Regions from separate parts of the Neorhizobium sp. NPDC001467 genome, predicted to be linked through region 1. Evidence: riboswitches for the same ligand, from Rfam matches in the RefSeq annotation. Region 1 holds a riboswitch; each other region holds the start of a gene.
The links. A riboswitch is a leader RNA that binds a small molecule or an ion and turns the genes downstream of it on or off. The one in region 1 is predicted to bind cobalamin.
Positions count from the first base shown of each region.

Region 2: linked by a shared signal. The riboswitch ahead of ACQKKX_RS06590 (ABC transporter substrate-binding protein) and the one ahead of nrdH (glutaredoxin-like protein NrdH) in region 1 are both predicted to bind cobalamin.
Region 3: linked by a shared signal. The riboswitch ahead of ACQKKX_RS10605 (DUF1636 family protein) and the one ahead of nrdH (glutaredoxin-like protein NrdH) in region 1 are both predicted to bind cobalamin.

Region 1 covers NZ_JBNNPS010000007.1:18,955-25,917, forward strand. Annotated here, with positions in the region: gene ACQKKX_RS14825 (5'-nucleotidase) at 1-818, shown strand, start outside; gene nrdF (class 1b ribonucleoside-diphosphate reductase subunit beta) at 946-1,932, opposite strand; gene nrdE (class 1b ribonucleoside-diphosphate reductase subunit alpha) at 1,947-4,115, opposite strand; gene nrdI (class Ib ribonucleoside-diphosphate reductase assembly flavoprotein NrdI) at 4,085-4,495, opposite strand; gene nrdH (glutaredoxin-like protein NrdH) at 4,508-4,729, opposite strand; cobalamin riboswitch at 4,971-5,192, opposite strand; gene ACQKKX_RS14850 (LysR family transcriptional regulator) at 5,292-6,179, opposite strand; gene ACQKKX_RS14855 (acyl-CoA thioesterase) at 6,182-6,963, opposite strand, start outside.
Region 2 covers NZ_JBNNPS010000002.1:384,826-392,978, forward strand. Annotated here, with positions in the region: gene ACQKKX_RS06565 (fumarylacetoacetate hydrolase family protein) at 1-1,139, shown strand, start outside; gene ACQKKX_RS06570 (UxaA family hydrolase) at 1,164-2,690, opposite strand; gene ACQKKX_RS06575 (zinc-binding alcohol dehydrogenase family protein) at 2,704-3,714, opposite strand; gene ACQKKX_RS06580 (mannitol dehydrogenase family protein) at 3,711-4,829, opposite strand; gene ACQKKX_RS06585 (FCD domain-containing protein) at 5,053-5,943, shown strand; cobalamin riboswitch at 6,021-6,250, shown strand; gene ACQKKX_RS06590 (ABC transporter substrate-binding protein) at 6,415-7,449, shown strand; gene ACQKKX_RS06595 (FecCD family ABC transporter permease) at 7,460-8,153, shown strand, end outside.
Region 3 covers NZ_JBNNPS010000004.1:48,652-56,804, reverse strand. Annotated here, with positions in the region: gene cobD (threonine-phosphate decarboxylase CobD) at 1-1,012, opposite strand, end outside; gene cbiB (adenosylcobinamide-phosphate synthase CbiB) at 1,011-1,988, shown strand; gene ACQKKX_RS10615 (cobyric acid synthase) at 1,972-3,429, opposite strand; gene cobO (cob(I)yrinic acid a,c-diamide adenosyltransferase) at 3,438-4,052, opposite strand; cobalamin riboswitch at 4,165-4,373, shown strand; gene ACQKKX_RS10605 (DUF1636 family protein) at 4,530-4,889, shown strand; gene cobW (cobalamin biosynthesis protein CobW) at 4,912-5,949, shown strand; gene cobN (cobaltochelatase subunit CobN) at 5,949-8,153, shown strand, end outside.

The DNA.
Region 1 (6,963 bases):
ACCTGCAATTGCAACGCGAGGGATTACCGATCGGCAAAGGGACCGGCTTCGACGTCATCGAGCGCCTTCTGCGGCTGAATATCGACGGCGAACGGCCCTTTGTCGAAGTCGTCCTGTTGTCGAGAAACTCGCCCGATCTTTCGCTCCGCGCCTTCAACTCGATCCAGTCCTATGGCCTCGGGATCAAGACCGGCAGCTTCACAAGCGGAAGGCCGATTGGCCCCTATGTGTCTGCATGGGCGATCGATCTTTTTCTCTCGAACGAAGACGATGATGTGCGAGCAGCAGTCGAAGCGGGGGCGGCGGCGGCAAGGCTCGGATCGCCGCCCGCCAATCGCATCGAAATCGCCGAGGACGAGGTCCGGATCGCCTTCGACGGCGACGCCGTGGTCTTCAGCGCGGAGTCCGATCAAATCTATAAAGACCAAGACCTAGCGGCATTCTTAGCACACGAGAAAGACAATGCTACCAGCCCAATGTCCGGTGGTCCATTTGGTAATTTCCTTAAGAAGCTTTCGCTCCTGCGCGAAATCTATATGGATGGAAACGGCTTCAGCAAGGTGAGGATTGCCATTGTCACGGCACGAAACGCTCCTGCGCATGCGCGTGTGGTGCACACGCTACGCGCTTGGGGAACGCCCGCTGACGAGGCTCACTTTGTCGGCACATTCGAGAAGGCTCCGATCCTGAAAGCATGTGGCGCTCATATCTTCTTCGACGATCAGGAAAAGCATGTTCTCGGCGCTTCCGCGGTTGTGCCGGCGGGTCATGTCCCTGGCCCACACCAGGCAGATACCCCGATCATCCCTGCTGCATAAGCACTCCAGCAAAAACGGGCTCCCACCGAGGTGCAAGCCCGTTCCTGGAAGCGTGATTGTAGGTCATGGGATCGTGCTTTGCCACGGTGGGACGTTGCCCTAGCAGGACAGCGCGAAACCGCTGCAGTCAGAAATCCCAGTCCTCGTCCTCGGTCGCCACTGCCTTGCCGATGACATAGGACGACCCGGAGCCCGAGAAGAAGTCGTGGTTCTCGTCGGCATTGGGCGAGAGCGCCGAGAGGATCGCCGCATTGACCTTGCAGGCCTCGGGTGGGAACAGCGCCTCGTAACCGAGATTCATCAGCGCTTTGTTGGCGTTGTAATGCAGGAACTTCTTCACGTCCTCTGTCAGGCCGACGCCGTCATAGAGCGCTTCCGTATACTTGGCTTCGTTGTCGTAGAGCTCCATGAGCAGATCGAAAGCGAAATCCTTGATCTCCTGGCGCCGCGCCTCCGGCAACCGCTCTACGGCGCGCTGGAACTTGTAGCCGATGTAATAGCCATGCACCGCCTCGTCGCGAATGATCAGCCGGATCATGTCGGCGGTGTTGGTGAGCTTGGCGCGGCTCGACCAGAACATCGGCAGATAGAAGCCTGAATAGAAGAGAAAGCTTTCCAGGAAGACGCTCGCAACCTTCTTCTTCAGCGGATCGCCGGAGGCATATTGCTCCATGATCAGCGCCGACTTGCGCTGCAAAAACTCGTTTTCTTCCGACCAGCGATAGGCATCGTCGACATCGGGCGTCGAGCACAGCGTCGAGAAGATCGAGGAATAGGAGCGTGCGTGCACGGCTTCCATGAAGGAGATGTTGGAAAGCACCGCCTCCTCATGCGGTGTTGCCGAGTCCGCCATCAACTTCACCGAGCCGACGCCGTTCTGGATCGTGTCGAGGAGTGTCAGCCCGGTGAAGACGCGAATGGTCAGCTGCTGCTCCTCCGGTTTCAGGGTGGCCCAGGAGGGGATGTCGTTCGACAACGGCACCTTTTCGGGGAGCCAGAAGTTTCCTGTCAGGCGGTTCCAGACCTCGAGATCCTTGTCGTCCTCGATGCGGTTCCAGTTGATGGCGCGCACGGCGGCAACCGTCGAGGTATTGGTCTTCACTTGAATGTTCATCTTGGTCACCGGGATCAGAGGGCGCAGGAGACGCAGCCCTGCACTTCCGTGCCGGTCAGCGCCATCTGGCGAAGGCGGATGTAGTAGATGGTCTTGATGCCCTTCTTCCACGCATAGATCTGCGCCTTGTTGATATCGCGCGTCGTCGCGGTATCGCGGAAGAACAGCGTCAGCGACAGGCCCTGATCGACATGCTGGGTCGCCGCCGCATAGGTGTCGATGATCTTCTCAGGCCCGATCTCGTAGGCATCCTGATAGTAATCGAGATTGTCGTTGGTCATGAAGGCGGCCGGATAATAGACGCGGCCGATCTTGCCTTCCTTGCGGATCTCGATCTTGGAAACGATCGGGTGGATCGAGGAGGTCGAATGGTTGATGTAGGAGATCGAACCTGTCGGTGGGACAGCCTGCAGGTTCTGGTTATAGAGACCGCTTTCCATGACAGCCTGCTTCAGCGCCCGCCAGTCCTCCTGCGTCGGGATATGGATGCCCGCGGTTTCGAACAGTTCGGCGACGCGCGCCGTCGCGGGCGTCCACTCGGCTTCGGTGTATTTGTCGAAATACTCACCAGATGCATATTTCGAGTTCTCGAACCCCTTGAAGCTCTGGCCGCGCTCGACCGCCAGCCGGTTCGAGGCGCGGATGGCGTGATAGGTCACCGTGTAGAAATACATGTTGGTGAAATCGATGCCCTCATCGGAGCCGTAGTAGATGCGTTCGCGGGCGAGATAGCCGTGAAGGTTCATCTGGCCGAGACCGATCGCATGGCTGTCCTCGTTTCCCTTGGCCACTGAGGGAACCGAAGTGATGTTGCTCATGTCGGAAACGGCCGTCAGCGCCCGGATCGAGGTTTCGATCGTCTTGCCAAAATCCGCAGAATCCATCGCCGCGGCGATGTTCAGCGAGCCGAGATTACAGGAGATATCCTTGCCCATGCGATCGTAGGACAGATCGGCCGCATAGGTGCTGGCATCGCTGACCTGCAGGATCTCCGAGCATAGGTTGCTCATGGTGATACGCCCGGCAATCGGGTTCGCCCTGTTCACCGTGTCCTCGAACATGATGTAGGGATAGCCACTCTCGAACTGGATCTCGGCAATCACCTGGAAGAAGTCGCGTGCCTTGATCTTCTTCTTCCGGATGCGGCTGTCGGCCACCATTTCGCGATATTTCTCGGTGACCGAGATCTCGCTGAAGGCGACGCCATAGACGCGTTCGACGTCGTAGGGCGAGAACAGGTACATGTCCTCGTTGTTCTTAGCGAGTTCGAAGGTGATGTCAGGGACGACGACGCCAAGCGACAGCGTCTTGATGCGGATCTTCTCGTCGGCATTCTCGCGCTTGGTATCGAGGAAGCGCATGATGTCGGGATGGTGGGCATTGAGGTAGACCGCTCCCGCGCCCTGCCGCGCGCCAAGCTGGTTGGCGTAGGAGAAGCTGTCCTCGAGCAGCTTCATTACGGGAATGACGCCTGAGGACTGGTTCTCGATCTGTTTGATCGGCGCGCCGGCTTCTCGCAGGTTCGTCAGAGACAGGGCGACCCCGCCGCCGCGCTTGGAAAGCTGCAGCGACGAATTGATGCCCCGCGCGATACTCTCCATGTTGTCCTCGATCCTGAGCAGGAAGCATGAGACGAGTTCGCCGCGCTGCTTCTTGCCGGCATTGAGGAAGGTCGGCGTCGCCGGCTGGAAGCGGCCGGAAATAATCTCGTCGACCATATCGCGGGCCAGTGCTTCACTGCCCTGCGCCAGCGCCAGCGCCACCATGCAGATACGATCCTCGTAGCGCTCCAGGTAGCGCTTTCCATCGAAGGTCTTCAGCGTGTAGCTGGTGTAATATTTGAACGCCCCGAGGAAGGTCGGGAAGCGGAATTTCTTGGCATAGGCGTGGTCAAACAGGTCGCGGACGAAATTGAACGAATACTGGTCCAATACCTCCCTCTCGTAATAGCCCTCGGTCACCAGATAATCGAGCTTCTCCCTGAGATTATGGAAGAACACCGTGTTCTGGTTGACGTGCTGCAGGAAATACTGCTTCGCTGCCTGCCGATCCTTGTCGAGCTGGATCCTTCCGTCCTCGTCATAGAGGTTCAGCATCGCGTTCAGTGCGTGGTAGTCGAGCGTTGCGTCCGCCACCTTCGTATCCGCCGCCTTCACCGGGCGTTCGAGAACTGCCGTGTCCAAAATCGTTCCAATCCGTGTGTGACATTGGCGACATCCTCGTCCGTGCCCAGAAGCTCGAACCTGTAGAGGTATGGCACCTGGCATTTCTTCGAGATGATGTCGCCGGCAAGCCCGAAGGTCTCGCCGAAGTTGCTGTTGCCCGCGGCGATCACGCCGCGAAGGTTCGAACGGTTCGCCGCATCGTTCAAGAAGCGGATGACCTGTTTGGGAACGGCCCCCTTGCCACCCTCGCCGCTATAGGTCGGGACGACAAGCACATAGGGCGACCCTGCCTGCAGGGTCTCGCCGGTGATGGGGATGCGCCGGGCGGGAAGGCCGAGTTTCTCGACGAAGCGATGGGTGTTCTCCGACCGGCTGGAAAAATAGACGATCTCGCCCATCGCAGTAGCCGATCAGGCGAGCGCGCTGATCATGTCGGGGCGGAAGCCGGCCCAATGCTGCTCGCCGGCGATGACGACCGGAACCTGGCGGTAGCCGAGGCCCTGCACGAGCTCGTAGGCAGCGCTATCGGTGGAAACGTCGATGATCGTGTAGTCGATGCCCTGACGGTCGAGGGCTCGGGTGGTCGCGGTGCACTGGACGCAGGCAGGCTTGCTGTAGACGGTAATGCTCATTGGGAATACCTCGTGACTGGAAGGCAGGGGATGTCGGTCGGGCGTCCGCCGACGCCCGCACGAAAGATCAGGAATGGAATGGCGCGCACCTACAGGGCGCGGATCGGCGCTACTCGCGCTTGCGATGAACTGAATGACTGGTCATGGACTTCACCCCGAAGTTTGCTCATGCGGGGGATCAAGGGCGGCGTGAACGCGCGACATTGCGCGTATCGACGCGACCAACCGGACACCCCGCCCGTGGACGTTACGCTCTGAGGCAGGTCTCCTGGCTCGCGGGTCGTCGCATCCATCCTCGCCTTCCCGAAGCATGAGGCTCCAGTGGCTTTTTCGAACAGATGCTCGCCGCTTACAGTTGCGGGGGCAGCTCCGGCATTGCTGCGCCCCTCATGGACGCCGCACCGTATTCCCGTCTTAGCTCCGATCCTTGCGAATCGAGAGAACCTCGAACACTAGATATAGTATACGTGGTGAAAATTCCGTCAACGAATATGAACGCAGACCACGAAAATGAATGGGGATTACGCCCACGAGAAGGTTGCCAGAATAGGGGGCCCAACAGTCAGGCCGATATTCTGGATGAGGTCGCGAGAAACCCGGCAATAAAGTCGATGGTGTCGTCGCCATCCCTCAAGCCAAGATGGATGCTTTTCTGGATCCCGCTCTGACCGATGCGGACGGGACGGACGCCGAGTGTTGCGGCCTCCCGGCGCACTAGCCAGTTCGGAATAGCGCTGACCCCGCGGCCAGCTGCCACCAGTTGAAGCATCATTTCCGTGGTCTCGACATTGCGGTGGTGGCGCGGGCGGCAATTTGCGGGCACCAAAAATTGCGTGAACACATCCAGCCGTTCTGGCGCAACAGGATAGGTGAAGAGCGTCTCATCGAGCAGGTCTGCCGGTTCCGCATGGCGCTTGAGTGCCAGCGGATGATCTGCTGGCACGGCAAGCACCAGCTCGTAATCGAACACAGGGAGATAATGAATGCCGGGTGTCTCGATCGGATCCGGTGTGATCAGGATATCGATTTCGTAACCCGTCAGCGCCGCGACACCGCCGAAGGCAAATGATGTCGTCAATTCGAGGTCCACGTCCGGCCATTCCGTGAGATATGGCTTCGTGACACCCATCAGCCATTGATGGCAGGGATGGCACTCCATGCCGATCTTGAGCGAACCCCGCTGGCCGTGGCGGTAATCCGACAGGACATCTTCGGCCCGTTCGATCTGTGGCAGAACGCGCTGCGCCAACCTCACGATGTAGCGGCCGGCTTCGGTGAGACGAAGGTTGCGGCCGTCCTTTTCCCACATCGCCACGCCATAGCGTTCTTCCATCTTGCGGATCGTGTGGCTGAGAGCGGACTGGGAGACGTTCAGCCGCTCCGCCGCAGCCGTCAGGCTGCCCAGGCGGTCGACTTCACGCAGGATCGACAGATGCTGCCTGTCCAACATGGTTATGCCCGCCCGTTCTCAAAAGGAATTGCTTCTTCGGTGACGCTGTCGCGCACCGGAATCGGACGGTGGTCTTTGTCCACAGCAACCATGGTGAAATGTCCGGTCGCTGTGATGTTTCTTTCGCCCGTCAGAAGGTTCTCGGACCAGAGTTTCGTTTCGATCGACATGGAACTGCGGCCCACATGCTCGACGCGTGCCTCCGCCTCAACGATCTCACCAATCGCGATAGCTCTTGCGAAATCGATACGTTCGGATGAGGCCAGCACCACCAGCTTGCCGCAGTAGCGGGACGCTGCGACGAAAGCGGCTTTGGTCATATAGGCGATGGCTTCACCTCCGAACATCCGGCCGACGCTGTTTGCCTGATCCGGAAAGATGATCTCGACCATCGCAACAACGTCGCTCGCATCCGATCTCTCTTCAGAAAGGAGTTCGGGCAAGACATAACCTGCGGCATCCTCGCCCTCCGGTATAGCAACCATATGGAACATGCCGCGCGTACAGCTGTGCCGCTGACGGCCGACGATAGTCTCGGCCGCCATTTCGACCTCGACTGTCAGGGACCGACGGCCTGCCTTCACCGGTCGCGCCGCGAACTCGATGATATGCCCTATGCGGGCCGGTTGCTTGAAATCGATGCGCTCACAGGAGGCGGTCACGAATGGCGCCCGTCCGAACCGCGTTGCTGCGATGAAGGCAACGCGATCCATAAGCGCAAGCCCGGTTCCCCCGAAGAGGATGCCGTGGTGGTTGGTGTCTCCGGGAAAGACGATATCGATGA
Region 2 (8,153 bases), on a different contig from region 1:
TTTCCCCCGAAACCATTTTGCCCAGTGATGCCGACAAGGCGATCCTGATCGGTCGTGTCTGGTCGAACGCCGCGGGTGGGCCGTTGCCGGTGCTGTATCGCGAGGGCCAGTTGCACGATATTTCCGCCATTGCCTCGACCTCCAGCGCGCTTCTGGAGATTGACGGCATCGCTTCCCGCCTCGCCACCGAAGCGGGCCCGGCCATTGGACCTCTCAGCGGTTTTCTCGACGCCAGTCTTGGCGCGCTTCTGGCGCCGGTGGACCTGCAGGCGGTCAAGGCGGCGGGCGTCACCTTTGCCGGTTCGATGCTGGAACGGGTGATCGAGGAGTTTACGCGCGGCAATCCGGCAGAAGCCGCCAATGTGCGCGAGCGCCTTGCGCCGGTTCTCGGGGAAAAGCTCACAGGTCTTGTGCCGGGGTCGGAGAAGGCAGCCGAGGTGAAGGCGCTGCTGACCGAGATGAAACTGTGGTCGCAATATCTCGAGGTCGGCATCGGCCCGGATGCGGAGATCTTTACCAAGGCGCAGCCGATGTCCTCGGTCGGCAGCGGTGCTCTGGCTGGTCTGCATCCAAAATCGGAATGGAACAACCCGGAGCCGGAAGTGGTTCTGGCCATCCGCTCAGACGGCAAGATCGTCGGGGCGACTTTAGGCAATGACGTCAACCTGCGCGACATCGAAGGCCGTTCGGCTCTGCTGCTCGGCAAGGCCAAGGACAACAACGCCTCCTGCTCGATCGGCCCGTTCATCCGCCTGTTCGATGAGACATTTACGCTCGATACAGTGCGCAATCTCGAAGTCTCGCTGAAAGTGACTGGCGAGGATGGTTTTGTCATGGATGGCGTCAGCCGCATGAACGCCATCAGCCGCGACCCCGCCGATCTGGCCGGGCAGTTGCTCAACCCCAATCACCAATATCCCGATGGCGCGGTGCTGTTCCTCGGCACGATGTTCGCGCCGGTAAAAGACCGTCGCGGTCCCGGCCAGGGCTTTACCCATGAAGTGGGCGACCGGGTGGAAATCAGCGCGCCGGAACTGGGCCGTCTGGTCAACCGCATGGCCCGCTGCGCCGATTGCCCGCCCTGGACGTTTGGTGTTGGTGCGCTGATGCGCAATCTGGCAAGGCGGGGGCTTCTCTGAGGTCACCCTCAGAGAAGCTTGCAATCACATCACCGCGCCGATCTGCCACGGTACGAATTCGTGGCGGCCATAACCCAGCAGTTCCGACTTCGACTTCTTGCCCGAAGCGACGTCAAGGATGACCTCGAAAATCTCGCGGCCTTTGTCTTCGAGGCTGACGCCATCGATGACATCGCCGCAATTGATGTCCATGTCCTCGGTCATGCGGGCGTAAAGCTCGTTATTGGTGGCGAGCTTGATCGACGGCACCGGCTTGCCGCCGTAAGCGGAGCCACGGCCGGTGGTGAAACAGAGGATGTTGGCACCGCCGGCGACCTGGCCGGTGGCCGCCACCGGGTCGTAACCGGGCGTGTCCATATAGACGAAACCCTTGCGATCGATACGTTCGGCGTAACGGTAAACGCCGCGCAGGGTGGAATTGCCGCCCTTGGCAACGGCGCCGAGCGATTTTTCCAGAATGGTGGTGAGGCCGCCGGCCTTGTTGCCGGGTGAGGGGTTGTTGTTCATCTCGCCGCCATTGCGGGTCGTGTATTCGTCCCACCATGCGATCAGATCGACGATCTTCTGGCCGACCTCGACACTTTCGGCGCGACGGGTGAGCAGGTGTTCGGCGCCGTAGATTTCAGGTGTTTCTGACAGGATCGCCGTGCCGCCCTGACGTACCAGCATGTCGGCGGCAACACCGAGAGCAGGATTGGCTGTTAGGCCGGAATAACCGTCCGAGCCGCCGCATTGCAGCGCCAGCGACAGTTCGGAGGCTGAAATCGGTTCGCGGCGCGAGCGGGCGACGAAAGGAAGCATTTCCCTGATTTTTGCCACACCCGCCTCGACCGCCTTGCGTGTGCCGCCTGTCTCCTGAATGGTCAGCGACTGAAAATGCTCCCCCTCGGCAATCTGGTAGGTTTCCTTCATGCGCGGGATCTGAAAGACTTCGCAACCGAGGCCGACCAGTAGCGTTGCCGCGAAATTCGGATGGCTGGCATAACCCCATTGCGTGCGCGACAATACGTCAAAAGCCTCGCCTTTGCCGGCCATGCCGCAGCCCTGGCTGTGGGGTAGGGCCACGATGCCATCGATATCCGGGTAATCGGCCAGAATGCCGGAGCGGTTGATCTCTTCGGCGATATAATCCACCGCCGTGGCGGAACAGTTTACCGAGGACAGAATGCCGATGAAGTTGCGCGTTCCCGCGCGGCCGTCGGCGCGACGAAAACCGTTGAAGAAGGCGGGTGTTTCGCCCGGTAACAGCGTTTCCTTCGGTTTGGCTTCGGCCGCGAAGGCATAATCGCGCTCAAAATCCTCGCCCATGGTGACGTTCTTTTCGTGCACCCATTCGCCGGGATTGATGTCGGTTGAGGCAAAACCGATGATCTGGCCGAATTTGCGGATCGGTTCACCCTTGCTGATCGGGCGGGTCGCCACCTTATGGCTGCGCGGCACACGTGCAATGGCCACGACATCACCTTCGATCGGCGTGCCGGCGGCTAAGTCGGCGGTGGCGACCACCACATTGTCCTGCGGGTTCAGGCGCAGCGTCTTTTTCGTGGTCATGTTCAATGTCATCTCAGATCTCCAGGATCGCCTTGATCACGCCGGCTTCCGGCTTTGACCACTCGGCGAAAAGCGAAATCCCGTCTTCCAGGCGTCCGCTATGGGTGTTGAGTGCGCGGGTCGGCACTTTGCCTGCCTCGATCTGCCGCACCACTTCCGCAAAATCGTCGGGCTGGGCATTGCGGCTGGCGATCAGGGTCGCCTCGCGCTTGTGGAATTCCGGATCGGAAAAGGTGATGTCCTGACGCACGACGGAGAGCAGCACGTAACGTGCGCCGTGCGCGAGAAAACCAAAGCCGCGCTGCATCGGCACGGCATTGCCGGTGGCGTCGATGACGACGTCATACCATTCGCCGCCGGTCTGGCGTTCGGCTTCCGCCTCGGCGTTGTCGTCGGCAAAGATAACGGCATCCGCGCCGAGTTGATCGACGGCGAATTGCAGCCGGTCCTCGCGCGTGTCCATCACGGTCACATGTGCGCCGCGGGCCTTGGCAAAGATGATTGCCGACATGCCGATCGGCCCGGAGCCGGTCACGAGCACACGGTCCTCGCCGGTGACCATGCCGCGTTTGACGCCATGAGCGCCGATTGCCAGAAACTCGATCATCGCCGCGTCGGCCAGCGGAATATTGCCGGTGGGGATCACATTCTGCACGGGCACGCAGAGATATTCCGCCATGCCGCCATCCTTGTGCACACCCAGAACCTGAATGTTGCAGCAGGCATTGGTGAGGCCCTTGCGGCATGCCTTGCAGGTGCCGCAGGAGAGGTAGGGCACGATATAGACCGGATCGCCGGCTTTTAGCCTGCTATCCGCCGGCGCTTCTTCGACCGTGCCCGACAATTCATGCCCCATGACCCGAGGATATTCGAGGAAGGGATGTTTGCCGGCAAAGATGTGAAAATCCGTGCCGCAAATGCCGATATGGCGGATGCGGACCTTGACCTCGTTTTCTCCGCGCACCGGTTCGGGGCGAGAGACGACGGAGAGGCGGCCGGGTTCATCGCAGACGAGTGCTTTCATGCGGATTTCCTGTCGCTGGCTTGGACGATGGATTCAAGGGTTGGTGCAGGTGTCCCCGCCCAGTCGAGAAAGGCCTTGATCCGTCGTTCGATCTTCAGTTGGTGATTGCCGGCGATATCGGCGATGCGGTGTTCGATATAGGGATTGAGGAAACGGCCCATCGTCGTTTCGACATAGGCCTCGGCGTCTTTGCCCATGCCATGCGCCGCAAAGCCAGGTACGACTTCGTCGCGGTAGACGGCATCCAGACGCGCGCGGATGGCAGGGTCGGCAAGGATTTCCTTGACCGTTTCGCCCTTCGGGCGGCCTTCCTTCAGCCAGATATCGGCAAGCGTGGTATGGCCGAGATTGAGGATATGCAGCTTCAACCGTTCGAACGGCTCCAGCTTGTCGGTCAGCACGATCGACGGATGTGTGCAGGGCATGGTGAGACCGGGCGCACGTTCGACAGCCCACAGCGCGTAGGGTTCGGCCACTGCGCCAACCGGCTCGATCGGTTCCGATACGATTCGATCCACCAGCGTATTGGCGAAAATCACCTTCTCTTCCAGCCATGTCAGGAAAGCTGCATCCGCCCCGCTTTTTCGCGCGAGATCACAAACGATGCCTTTCAGCACCGGGCCGTTGCCGTTGATGAGTTCGCAAGGGAGAATCGTGATCGGCTTGGCCGTTCTCTCAAACCGTGCCTTCAGAAGCTGGGCAAGCTTGCCGGGGAAGGACGGCCGCGGCGACAGGACCTCGAGATCCGTCCCTGCTGTTTCCGCCGCAATGTCGTAGCCGGAATCGCCGGTATTGGAGAGCACGTATTCGGCCTGCTCGCAGAACAGGTCGACGACCTCAGCCCAGTTTCCTGCCGTAGACAGGCCACGCTCGACGCTTTTCACCGACACGGTACGCTCGATGGGGGCTCCGTCTTCCAGCCCGCGGATAACGACAGGAAAACCTGCCGGATCGGCAAAGGCTGCCAGCCGTCCGGCGCGTTCGGCCGCGCCCGAAGTCTGCACAATGATGACAGGCAGAACAGTCTGGCCCGCCTGTCTGGCCTCATGCAGGAAGAAATCCGCGTGCGCCTGAAGGAAACGGCTGGTGCCGAATTGCAGGATGATGCCGGTCATTGCCCCTTTTCTCCGCTCCATCTGACGAAAGAAGCGATCCGGCAGCAGGTTCGGCATGTCCCGCGGCACCGTAATGCAAATGGCATGTTCCCTCTCCCGTGACATGCGATGAACTGTTCTTTTGGGATAAAAGACAACCGGCTTGCAAGCAATCTGTTTTTTATATAAAAAAATCACGCATAAAAAACAGTAGCGATACTGTCCATCCAAAGCGCGCGTGTCCATGAAAACCAACGCTCTTTTCAAGCGCAGTTACAACCATCTGCTCGACATGCTCTCGGATCGAGAGCCGGGCTCCTGCCTGCCCTCGGAGCCGGCCCTGGCCGCCTGTCTGGGCGTCAGCCGAACCACGGTGCGTGGCGTTCTCGCGGCCGTGGCCGCGCGCGGCATTGTCGCCATAGACGGTCGGACAAAAAGGCAATTGCGGTTGCCAAGCGACGCCGATTATCTTGCCGATGCCGATCTCGAGCCGCTCGCCGATATGGTCGAGCGCAAGTTCATGGCATGGCTGGTTGGGCCCGATTGTAGTCCTGGCCAAGTTATCAACGGGCTGGATCTCGCTCGGCAATTCGCGGTCTCGACCTCGGCCATCCGCGATTGCCTCAACACATTCAGCCATTTCGGCCTCCTGGAGCGCCAGAGCAACGGCCGCTGGCGCACGCTGGGACTGACCGTCGATTTCGTGGCCGAGCTGTTCGACATGCGTGAACTGATCGAGTTCCGTGCCGTCGACCGGTTCGTCGCGCTGGATAAGGATGATCCGCTGTGGAGCCAGTTGTCGCTGATCGAAGCGGAACACCATGCCCTTCTCTCCGATTTTGATCGCAGCCACCGCGCGTTTTCTCATCTCGACCATCGTTTCCACAAGCTGGTCGACAGCGCCGTCCCCAACCGGTTCCTCGGCAATATCCAGGGCGTCATGTCGGTGATTTTCCATTATCACTACCAGTGGAACAAGAAAGACGAGGCAGATCGCAATCGCCGCGCCTTAACCGAGCACCTCGCTTATATCGAAGGTTTGAGAAGCGGCGATCCTGTACAGGCGCGCGAAGCGTGCCGTCAGCATTTGCACACGGCGCGTTCGACCATGCTGGCGTCCATTCACGTCGACTGAAGAAAGAACCTGTGCAGTCTTGACGTAATGATATTACATAACGTAGACGATTTGCATTGACGGCAGGCCTATCTGCCCGCTAAATCAGTCTCGACGGTTTCCGGCGCCAAAAGCAATGGAATTAATAGGGAACACGGTGCGACCCCGAGAGGGATCAATGCCGTGGCTGCCCCCGCAACTGTAAGCGGATTACCGTCCATCCTCGCGATGCCTCAACGGTATCGGCCACTGTGTCGTGATCGGCATGGGAAGGCAGATGGACGACATGTTCGTGAGCCAGGAGACCTGCCGTCAGGACAGAGCTATCGTTACGGGCGGGGATGCCCGGAAGAGGATCACGTTATGACGCTTCCACGCGCGTTCGCGCACTCCATGGTCTTAATCCCTTGCTCGTCGATGTCGGCTGTCGTGGGTCGGGCGTACTGATACGCCTTTTCGCCCGTCATCGATCACACCCCTCAAGGAGAGACCATGTTTCATTTCGCACGACCGGTGCTCATCGCCGGCCTGTTTGCTTCGGCGCTTGCTGTTCTGCCGCTCGGGACGGCGGCTTCGGCTGCCGAAACCCGATATCCGCTGATGATCAAGAATTGCGGCCTTGATCTGACCTTCAAGCAGGCGCCGTCGCGCACGGTTTCTGTCGGCCAGAGCGTCACCGAAGTGCTCTATTTGCTTGGTCTGTCGGACAAGGTGGTTGGCACCGCACTCTGGGTCAGCCCGGTGCTGGAAGGTTTCGAGGATACCAATGCCAAGATCGAGCGTCTGGCCGACAATGATCCGAGTTTCGAGGCGGTGATAGGCCGCAAGCCGGACCTGGTGACGACGCAGTTCCAGTGGCAGATCGGTCCACAAGGCGTGGTCGGAACGCCCGCCCAGTTCGCCGAACTGGGCGTGCCGGTCTATACGTCGCCCGCCGATTGCGTCGGGAAGGATAATTCCGGCGGCGGCGATGGCGTGCGCACCGGCGTCTTTTCGATGGAGCTGATCTATCAGGAAATCCGCGATCTGGCAGCGATCTACAACGTCCAGGATCGCGGTGAAGAGCTCGTCGTCGACCTTAAGAAGCGCGAGGACGCAGCGCGCAAGAAGATTGCGTCTGCCAATGGCAAGCTTTCGGCGGTTTTCTGGTTCTCGAGCGCCGAACTCGATATCGACCCCTATGTGGCCGGCCGTCATGGCGCCCCGGGTTACATCATGTCGGCGCTTGGCATTAAGAACGTGATCGAAAGCGATGAGGAATGGCCGACGGTTGGTTGGGAAACGATCGCCAAGGCCAATCCGACGATCATCGTTGCCGGCAAAATGGATCGCCGCCGGTTCCCTGCCGACGACGTCGCTGTCAAGCGGGTCTTCCTGAAGGACGATCCGGTCGCCAGCCTGATGCCGGCCGTCCAGCAAAACCATGTCTTTGAAATGGATGCCCAGGCGATGAACCCGACCATCCGCACGATCGAGGGGCTGGAAAAGCTGGCCGACGCGATTGCCGCGGCCGGCCTTGCCAGATAAGTCGCCTGCGGTGAAACGGATCGCAACACAGTTTGGGGGAAGGGGCGCCGCGCTGGCGGCGCTTCTTCTCCTCGCCGGCGCATTGATTGTCGGCGCGCTGATCGCCGGAGCAGCGATCGGCGAAACCTCCATTCCCTTCGACGTGGTGGTAAAGACAGTCGCCAACCGCATGTTCGGTGCCGGTTATCCGCTCGAACCGCTCGATGAGGGCATCGTGTGGAGCTATCGTCTTGCGAGAGCCGTCGTAGCGGCCTGTTGCGGCGCTTCGCTGGCGCTTGCGGGCGCCGTGCTGCAATCGCTGCTGCGCAATCCGCTCGCCGATCCCTATATTCTCGGCATCTCTGCAGGCGCATCGACCGGAGCGGTGGCAGTTGCCCTTCTTGGCTTCGGGGCGGGCATGCTGACCATGCCCATGGGAGCGCTCGCCGGTGCGCTTGCCGCCTTCGTTCTGGTCAGCCTTCTGGCGGTGCGCGCCGGCAGCGGCAGCAGTGCCATCATTCTTGCCGGTGTCGCAGGGTCGCAGATGTTCAACGCGCTCACCTCTTTCATGGTAACCAAGTCCGCTACCGCCGAACAGGCGCGCGGCATCATGTTCTGGTTGCTCGGAAACCTGTCCGGCGTTCGCTGGCCCGATGTCGGCCTGGCGCTGCCGGTGACGATCGCCGGCCTTCTCATATGTCTCTGGCACTGCCGCGCGCTCGATG
Region 3 (8,153 bases), on a different contig from region 1:
GCAGGCGTTCCCAGCCTTCGTGGGAAGGCAGGCCGAAACGCAGCTCATTCGCACGCTCGGCAAACGGCCGCACAAGAATGCCGGCGTGCCCGAGCTGCTGGAACAGGCCGGAAGCATTGCTGTTGCGGACGAGCCGGAACAGTGTCGTACCGCCCACAAGATCAAGCCCCGCCTGCGTCAGCATGTCGTCCAGCCGCGCGGCGTCTGCCTGCAATGCGTGCTTCATGGTCTCCTGCCATGTCAGGTCGGCAAGAGCGCGGGTGGCAATCTCCAGGGCCGGGCCGGAAACCGCCCAAGGTCCCAGCCGCGCCTCGATACGGCACACATCCGCGGATGAGGTAAGCGCAAAACCCAGACGAAGGCCCGCAAGCCCGTAAAACTTTCCGAACGAGCGCAGGACCGCAAGGCCCGGACCGATATCCCCTGCAAGACTATCGCCCCTAGGCATGACGTCCATGAAAGCCTCGTCTACGACCAGCAGACCGCCTTTTGCAGCCATATGGGCGCCAAGGCGCAGCAGTTCGGCACGCGCGATCAGCCGCCCATCGGGATTGTTGGGATTGACGACCACGGCAAGATCGGCGGCAAAGAGGTCTTCGAAATTTGCGGTTTCGGTGAGATCGAAACCGGCGAGCCGTGCCATGCGGGCATGCTCGGCATAGGTGGGCGACAGGATGGCGGCCTTTGCGCCGGGATGCACCTTGCCGCCGAACGCGGCTTCGACCAAAAGTGGCAGAAGAATCTGCGTTCCGGGCGCCGCCGCAACATTTTCGGCGCGAGGCGCCCCATAGACGGCGGCGGCTTCACGTTTCAGCGATTGGAGGGCCGACGGGTCCGGCAGGCGGCAGAAAGCGGTGGAAGCGATATCCGAATGCGGGTAGGCATGCGGATTGATACCGGTGGACAGGTCGATCCAGGGTTTTGGCGCACGCGGAAAGCGGGCGTCCGCCTTGGCAAGATTGCCGCCGTGATCGATCGACTGCTCTGTTACCGGTTCCGCTTGTCGCTGCATGTTTTTTACGCTCGCCTTTGTCTCCCTGCTTATTGAACGGCTCTGCGGCTATCCGCAATGGCTGGTGCGGGCGATCGGCCATCCGGTGATCTGGATCGGCACCGCAATCGGTTGGCTCGACCGCAGGCTGAACCGGGCGGAGCAGAGTTTTGCGCAGCGAAAGACGATGGGCGCGATGGCGCTGCTTGCCCTCCTTACCGCTGTGGTCACAGTCACGGCAGCCATCAGCTGGTTTATCGGAACATCGCTGGTCGCACTCGCAATTCTCGCCGTGATTGCCTCCAGCCTGACGGCACAAAAGAGCCTTGAAGATCATGTGCGGGCAGTAGCAGATGCGCTGGATCGGGAAGGGCTTACGGCCGGCCGAAAGGCCGTATCGATGATCGTTGGACGTGACCCGGACCAGCTCGACGAACCCGCCGTCTGCCGTGCCGCGATCGAAAGTCTGGCAGAGAATTTTTCAGACGGCATCACTGCCCCGGCCCTGTGGCTCGGCATTGGTGGGCTCGCCGGCGGTGCGGCCTACAAGACGACCAATACCGCCGACAGCATGATCGGCCACCGCAACGAGCGCTATGAAGCCTTCGGCTGGGCGTCGGCGCGGCTCGACGATCTGGTCAATCTGCCGGCCTCGCGGCTGACGGCTTTGCTCTTCGTTCTGGCCTGTTTTTTCGTGCCCGGCTCGTCGGCCCGGGACGCCTGGAAGACGGTGTGGCGGGATGCCGGAAAACACCGTTCTCCCAATGCGGGCTGGCCGGAGGCGGCGATGGCCGGCGCACTCGGCCTGGCTCTGGCCGGCCCGCGCGTCTATGGCGGCACACTCGTCCCCGACCATTTCATGGGAGCCGGCGGACGGCGCGAAGCGACCGCATCCGATATTCGCAAGGCCCTGAAACTGGCGCGGGTGGCCGATATCATGATGATTGCCCTGTTCGGCCTGCTGGCGATTGCCAGTGAGGCTATCGCGCGAGCCTGAGTAGCGCCTCAAGATCGAGGTGCTTTTCCATATGCTCGGCAAGGCGATCCAGAACCTCGTCTATTCCTGCCTCATAATCGATACCGGAAGCGTCGCCGCCAAGTCTTTGGAGCCACGCCGACCGCTGGCGATCATCGGCAAACAGGCCGTGCACATAGGTGCCGAAGACGCGGCCGTTTCGCGCAATTGCACCATCCGGCACTCCGGCAATCTGCGCGAAGGGACGTCGGCAATCGCCGCCCACCGTCTTTCCGATATGCATTTCGTAACCGACAAAGGAAATACCATCGGCACTGACGCCGGTCACGGCTTCCAGCCGCTTATCGTTGGAAAGCGTGGTGTCCACATCAAGCAGGCCAAGACCTTCAACCACCGAGGGCTCGCCTTCCATGCCATCAGGATCATGCACCGAGCGCCCCAGCATCTGGTAGCCTCCACACAGACCCAGAACATGGCCGCCGCGACGCACATGGGCGGCAAGATCGATATCGAAACCGGCAGCCTTGAACGCCGCCAGATCTGCGATCGTCGCCTTGGATCCCGGCAGAAGCACGAGATCGGCATCGCCGGGCAGCGGCTTTCCGGGACGAATACGGATCACTTCGACATCCGGCTCCGCATCCAGGGGATCGAGATCGTCGAAATTGGAAATATGCGGCAGGACCGGCACGGCGATGCGGATCTTGGCACCGCTCTTGTCGATAGCAGCCGCATCGAGCGCCAGCGCATCTTCGGCGGGCAGGCGGCGGGCTTCGGCAAAGAACGGCAGGAGGCCGATTGGCTGCCAGCCGGTATGCGCTCCGATCATCGCCATGCCATCGGCAAACAGGGCGGGATCACCGCGAAACCGGTTGACGATAAAACCGCGGATCATGGCCGCATCCTCAGGCTCTAGCACCAGCTTGGTGCCGGCGATGCTGGCGATGACGCCGCCGCGATCGATATCGCCGATCAGGATGACCGGCACGTCTGCCGCGCGGGCAAAACCCATATTGGCGATATCGTTGCGGCGCAGGTTCACTTCAGAAGCACTCCCGGCGCCTTCGACCAGCACGATATCGGCCTGGCTTTTCAAAAGTTCGAAACTTTCCGTGACGCGCGGCATCAACGATGCCTTCATGCCCTGATATTGTGATGCTTTTGCATTGCCCTGCACGCGCCCCTGCACCACGACCTGCGCGCCGACCTCGCTTTGCGGCTTCAGCAGGACCGGGTTCATATGCACCGACAGCGGCACCCTTGCCGCCCGCGCCTGCAGTGCCTGCGCCCTACCGATCTCACCGCCATCCGATGTGACGGCAGCATTGTTCGACATGTTTTGCGGCTTGAAGGGCTGCACTTTCATGCCGCGATTGGTGAGCGCACGCGCAAGACCGGCAACAAGCAGCGACTTGCCGACATCCGAGCCGGTCCCTTGAAACATCAGCGCGCGTGCAGTCATGGGTGTTCTCAGAACTCGATACCGGACTGGGCTTTCACGCCCGCCTTGAAATGGTGTTTGACCAGCGTCATTTCAGTGACCGTATCGGCGGCCTCGATCAGCGCCGGCTTGGCATTGCGGCCGGTGACGACGACGTGAAGATTTTCGCGCCGGGCCTTGAGGGACGCGATGACGGCTTCGAGATCGAGATAGTCGTAGCGCAGCGCGATGTTGAGTTCATCGAGCACAAGCAGGCCGATGGTCGGGTCGGCCATCAGTTCCTCAGCCTTCGCCCAGGCCCGTTCGGCAGCGTCGATATCGCGCTTCAGATCCTGCGTTTCCCAGGTAAAGCCCTCGCCCATCGTATGCCATTCGACGCGATCGCCAAACAGTTCCAGCGCCGGCCGCTCGCCCGTTTCCCAGGCGCCCTTGATGAACTGCACGACACCGACTCGACGCCCGTTGCCAAGCATGCGCAGGGCCAGACCGAACGCGGCGGTCGACTTGCCTTTTCCGGGGCCGGTATTGACGATGAGAAGGCCTTTTTCGATGGTCTTTTCCGCCACTTCGGCATCCTGGACCGCCTTGCGATTGGCCATCTTGCGCTGATGTCGCTCGGCTTCCTGCTGGTCGATGTCCTTCATGGTCGGCTCCTTGGGCAGCGGCTCATTTGCGCGCGGACTATAGGGGATTCGTTGCACACGGCAATGCGGCCTGTTCCATCGGGCTTCGCGCATTGACAGTGCACGCACCGACGCCTAGGGAAAGGATGACGGTCTTTTCCCGGCAACGGGAAAAGCTAAGAGGGAACGTGGTGCCGCCCGGATTTCTGGGCTCCAGACCACGGCTGCCCCCGCAACTGTAGGCGGTTAGCCCCGCACCACGCCACTGAAAGCGATTTCGGGAAGGCGGCGATAGGGCGACGATCCGCAAGCCAGGAGACCTGCCGTCACAGACAAAAATCCGGCCGGGCGGGGTGCTCCGGCAAGGATATTTTCAAGGGACGACAACCATCCGGTTATCGCGCCCGCACCCCGCATGCTAAACCACGGGGTAGATGCTTGGATTTCATTCAGCCCAACAGTAGCCAGGAAAACGAGACCGCGGCGGACAGGCCGGCGGTGACGATCTTTGTTTGCGTCAGTTGCCGCGCCAGCGAAGGGTCCATCGAAGAACCGCGTCAGGGCACGCACCTACTCAATGCGACGGTGGAAGCCGCCGCGGGGCAGGCGCCAAGCGTCACCATCAAGAGCGTCAACTGTCTTTCCAACTGCAAACGCGGCCCGAGCGCCGCGATCGCACGGCAGGACGGCTGGACCTATGTTTTTGGTCACCTCGACCTCGAAAACGCCGCCGACCTCCTCACCGGTGCCGAACTGATCGCCACCTCGGCGGACGGATTGATGCCCTGGAAAGGACGGCCCGACTGTCTGAAACGCAACATGATCGCCCGTATTCCGCCCTTCGATTTCAACGCATAGACGACGTTTAAGGAAAAGACAGATGACCGCCAATCTCGCCCGCATTCCCTGCACCGTCGTCACCGGCTTTCTCGGCGCCGGCAAAACCACGCTACTGCGCCACACGCTGCAGACCCTTGAAGGCAAGCGCCTTGCCGTCATCGTCAACGAGTTCGGCGATGTCGGCATCGACGGCGAAATTCTGAAAAGCTGCGGCATCGAAAACTGCCCGGACGACAATATCGTCGAGCTCGCAAACGGCTGCATCTGCTGCACCGTTGCTGACGACTTCGTACCGGCGATCGACAAGATCCTTGCTCTCGAGCCGAAGGTCGACCACATCCTGATCGAGACCTCCGGTCTCGCCCTGCCAAAGCCGCTGATCCAGGCCTTTCAGTGGCCGAGCGTGAAAAGCCGCGTGACGGTGGATGGTGTGGTTGCCGTGGTCGATGGCCTCGCACTGGCCGCGGGCCGGGTGGCCGATGACATGGAAGCACTGGCTGCCCAGCGTGCTCAGGACGACAGCCTGGACCATGACGATCCGGTCGAGGAAGTGTTTGAAGACCAGATCGCCTGCGCCGACCTCGTGATCCTTACCAAGGCCGACCTTCTCGACGAAAAGGGCTTGGAGATCGCCAATGCGCATGTGAGCGAACACCTGCCGCGCGCCGTGCGCATCGTACCGGCCGCTAACGGCATCATCGATCCGGCCGTATTCATCGGCCTCGACCTTGCGGTCGAGGACGATATTGAAAACCGCAAGACCCATCACGACGACGAACTCGACCACGAACACGACGATTTCGACAGCTTTGTCCTCGACGTGCCGGCGATTGCCGATCCGGCCGAGCTGACCCAGCGCATTGCCGACGTCACGGCGGCCGAAAAGGTTCTGCGCATCAAGGGCTATGTGGAAGTTTCGGGCAAGCCGATGCGGCTTCTGGTGCAGGCCGTTGGTCCGCGTGTGAACCACTATTTCGACCGCCCCTGGGGCCCAAGCGAGGAGCGTCGCTCGCGCCTCGTCATTATCGGCGAAAAGGGCATCGACGCGACCAAGATCGAAAAGATTCTGGCGGCCTGATGCATATCCTCGCCACCACGTCCTCGTCGCTTGACGACCTGATCGAACCGGTCGATCTCGACCAGACGCCGGGCGACGTGGTGGTGCTGTCCTTTACTGACAGCGATCTGAACGGTATTGCGTCGGCCTGGGCAAAGGGCGGCGACGAGATGCCGTCGCTGAGGCTCGCCAACCTGTCCGAACTGCGGCATCCGATGTCGGTCGATCTGTGGATCGACAAGGTGGCGCGGCATGCAAAACTCATTCTGGTGCGCATTCTTGGCGGTCACGATCGCTGGCCCTATGGCGCACAGGAATTGGCTCGCGTGGCCCGCGCGCAGGGGCAGACGCTCGTCATGCTGCCCGGCGAATGCAGCGAGCGGGATGACCGGCTGGCGGAGGGCTCCACCGTTTCGGCAGAGGAACTCGGCAAGGTGCTCTCGTATTTCCGCGAGGGCGGGCCTGAGAACATGCGGTCCCTGGCCGAACGGCTGGCTGCGCTTGCACGGGGCACGCCGCCGCACACACAAGCGGCCGTCAGCGTGCCGAAGGCGGGGTTTTACCATCCGGGACTTGGCGTGCAGGACCGACCCGACACGCTTCTGGCCGCCCTGCCCGGGGCGGCGATCGTACCGATCCTGTTTTATCGCTCCATGCTGTTGGCAAGCGACGTGGCGCCGATCGATGCGCTGTTTGCGGCGCTGGCGGCCAGGAACATCCTCGCCGTCCCGGTCTTCGTCGCCGGGCTGAAAGACGGGGTTTCGCTGGCCTTCATCGAACAGGCGGTGGAGGAGCTGAAACCTTCGGCGATCGTGAGCGCCACCGCCTTTGCAAGCGGCATGGACGATACCGGAAAAACGGTGTTCGACCGGCTGGGCATACCCATCCTGCAGGTGGTCATTGCCACCACGCGACGTGACGCATGGCTTGAAAACCGCCGCGGACTGGGTCCCGCGGATCTGGCCATGCACGTGGTTCTACCGGAACTCGATGGCCGCATTCTGGCCGGCGCCGTATCCTTCAAACATGCAAGAGACGCAGACGATCAGGAATTTGCGGGCATGATGAACCGCCCGGAACCGGATCGCGTCGAACAGGTAGCGACGCGCATTGCCAGTCTGTTGCGGCTTCAAAATGCCAAGCGGAAGGATCGACGCATCGCCATCCTCATCCCGGATTATCCGGGTGCCCCCGGCCGCACGGGCTACGCCGTCGGGCTGGATGTGCCGCAAAGCGTGGTGGACATGCTGATCCAGTTACGGGACGCCGGTTATGATGTCGCGGATATTCCTGAGGATGCGCGGACATTGCTGCATCGTCTCGAAAGCCCGACGGAAACCTGCTCGCTGGATAGCTATCGCGCATTTTTCGAAACCTTGCCGGCAGAAGCCCGCGACCCAATGACGGCGACCTGGGGTAGTCCCGAGAGCGATGAAGCGCTTCGAGACGGCGTTTTCGCATTTCGCGCCGCCCGCTTCGGCAATGTAACCGTGGCGCTGGCGCCGGATCGCGGCCGCGTGGCGGATCGACGCACCGATTACCACGATCCCGAGCGACCGCCACGCCACGGGCTGATCGCTTTTGGCGCATGGCTGCGGCAAGACCTCGATGTTCACGCATTGGTCCATGTCGGTGCCCATGGCACGCTGGAATGGCTTCCGGGCAAGACCGTAGCGCTGTCCCGGAATTGTTTTCCGGAAATCGTGCTCGGTGGGCTGCCGGTTATCTATCCTTTCATCGTTTCCAACCCAGGGGAAGCAGCGGTGGCGAAGCGGCGGATTTCCGCCGTCACCATCGGCCACCTGCCGCCGCCGCTGACGGAAGCCGGTCTTTCCGATGAGCAGAAGAAGCTCGAACTGCTGGTCGATGAATATGCACAGGCGGATGGTCTCGATCGCCGTCGCCGCGACAGGCTGGCGAAGCTGATCGTGGAGATGGCGAAGGAGTCCGGCCTTGCCGATGATGCCGGCGTCATGGCAGAAGAGGAAACCGATGCGGCACTGGCGCGGATCGATGCTTTTCTGTGCGATCTGAAGGATCTGGCGATCAAGGATGGCCAGCACGTCTTCGGCCGTGATGCCGATCTCACCGTCGAAACGGCCGACCCGTTGCGCAAACAGAGTGCCAGGCGGGAGCGGCAGGCGTTTCTGGATGCGCTTGACGGCCGCCACATCCCTGCCGGACCTTCCGGCGCGCCAGCGCGCGGGCGCCGCGACGTGCTGCCG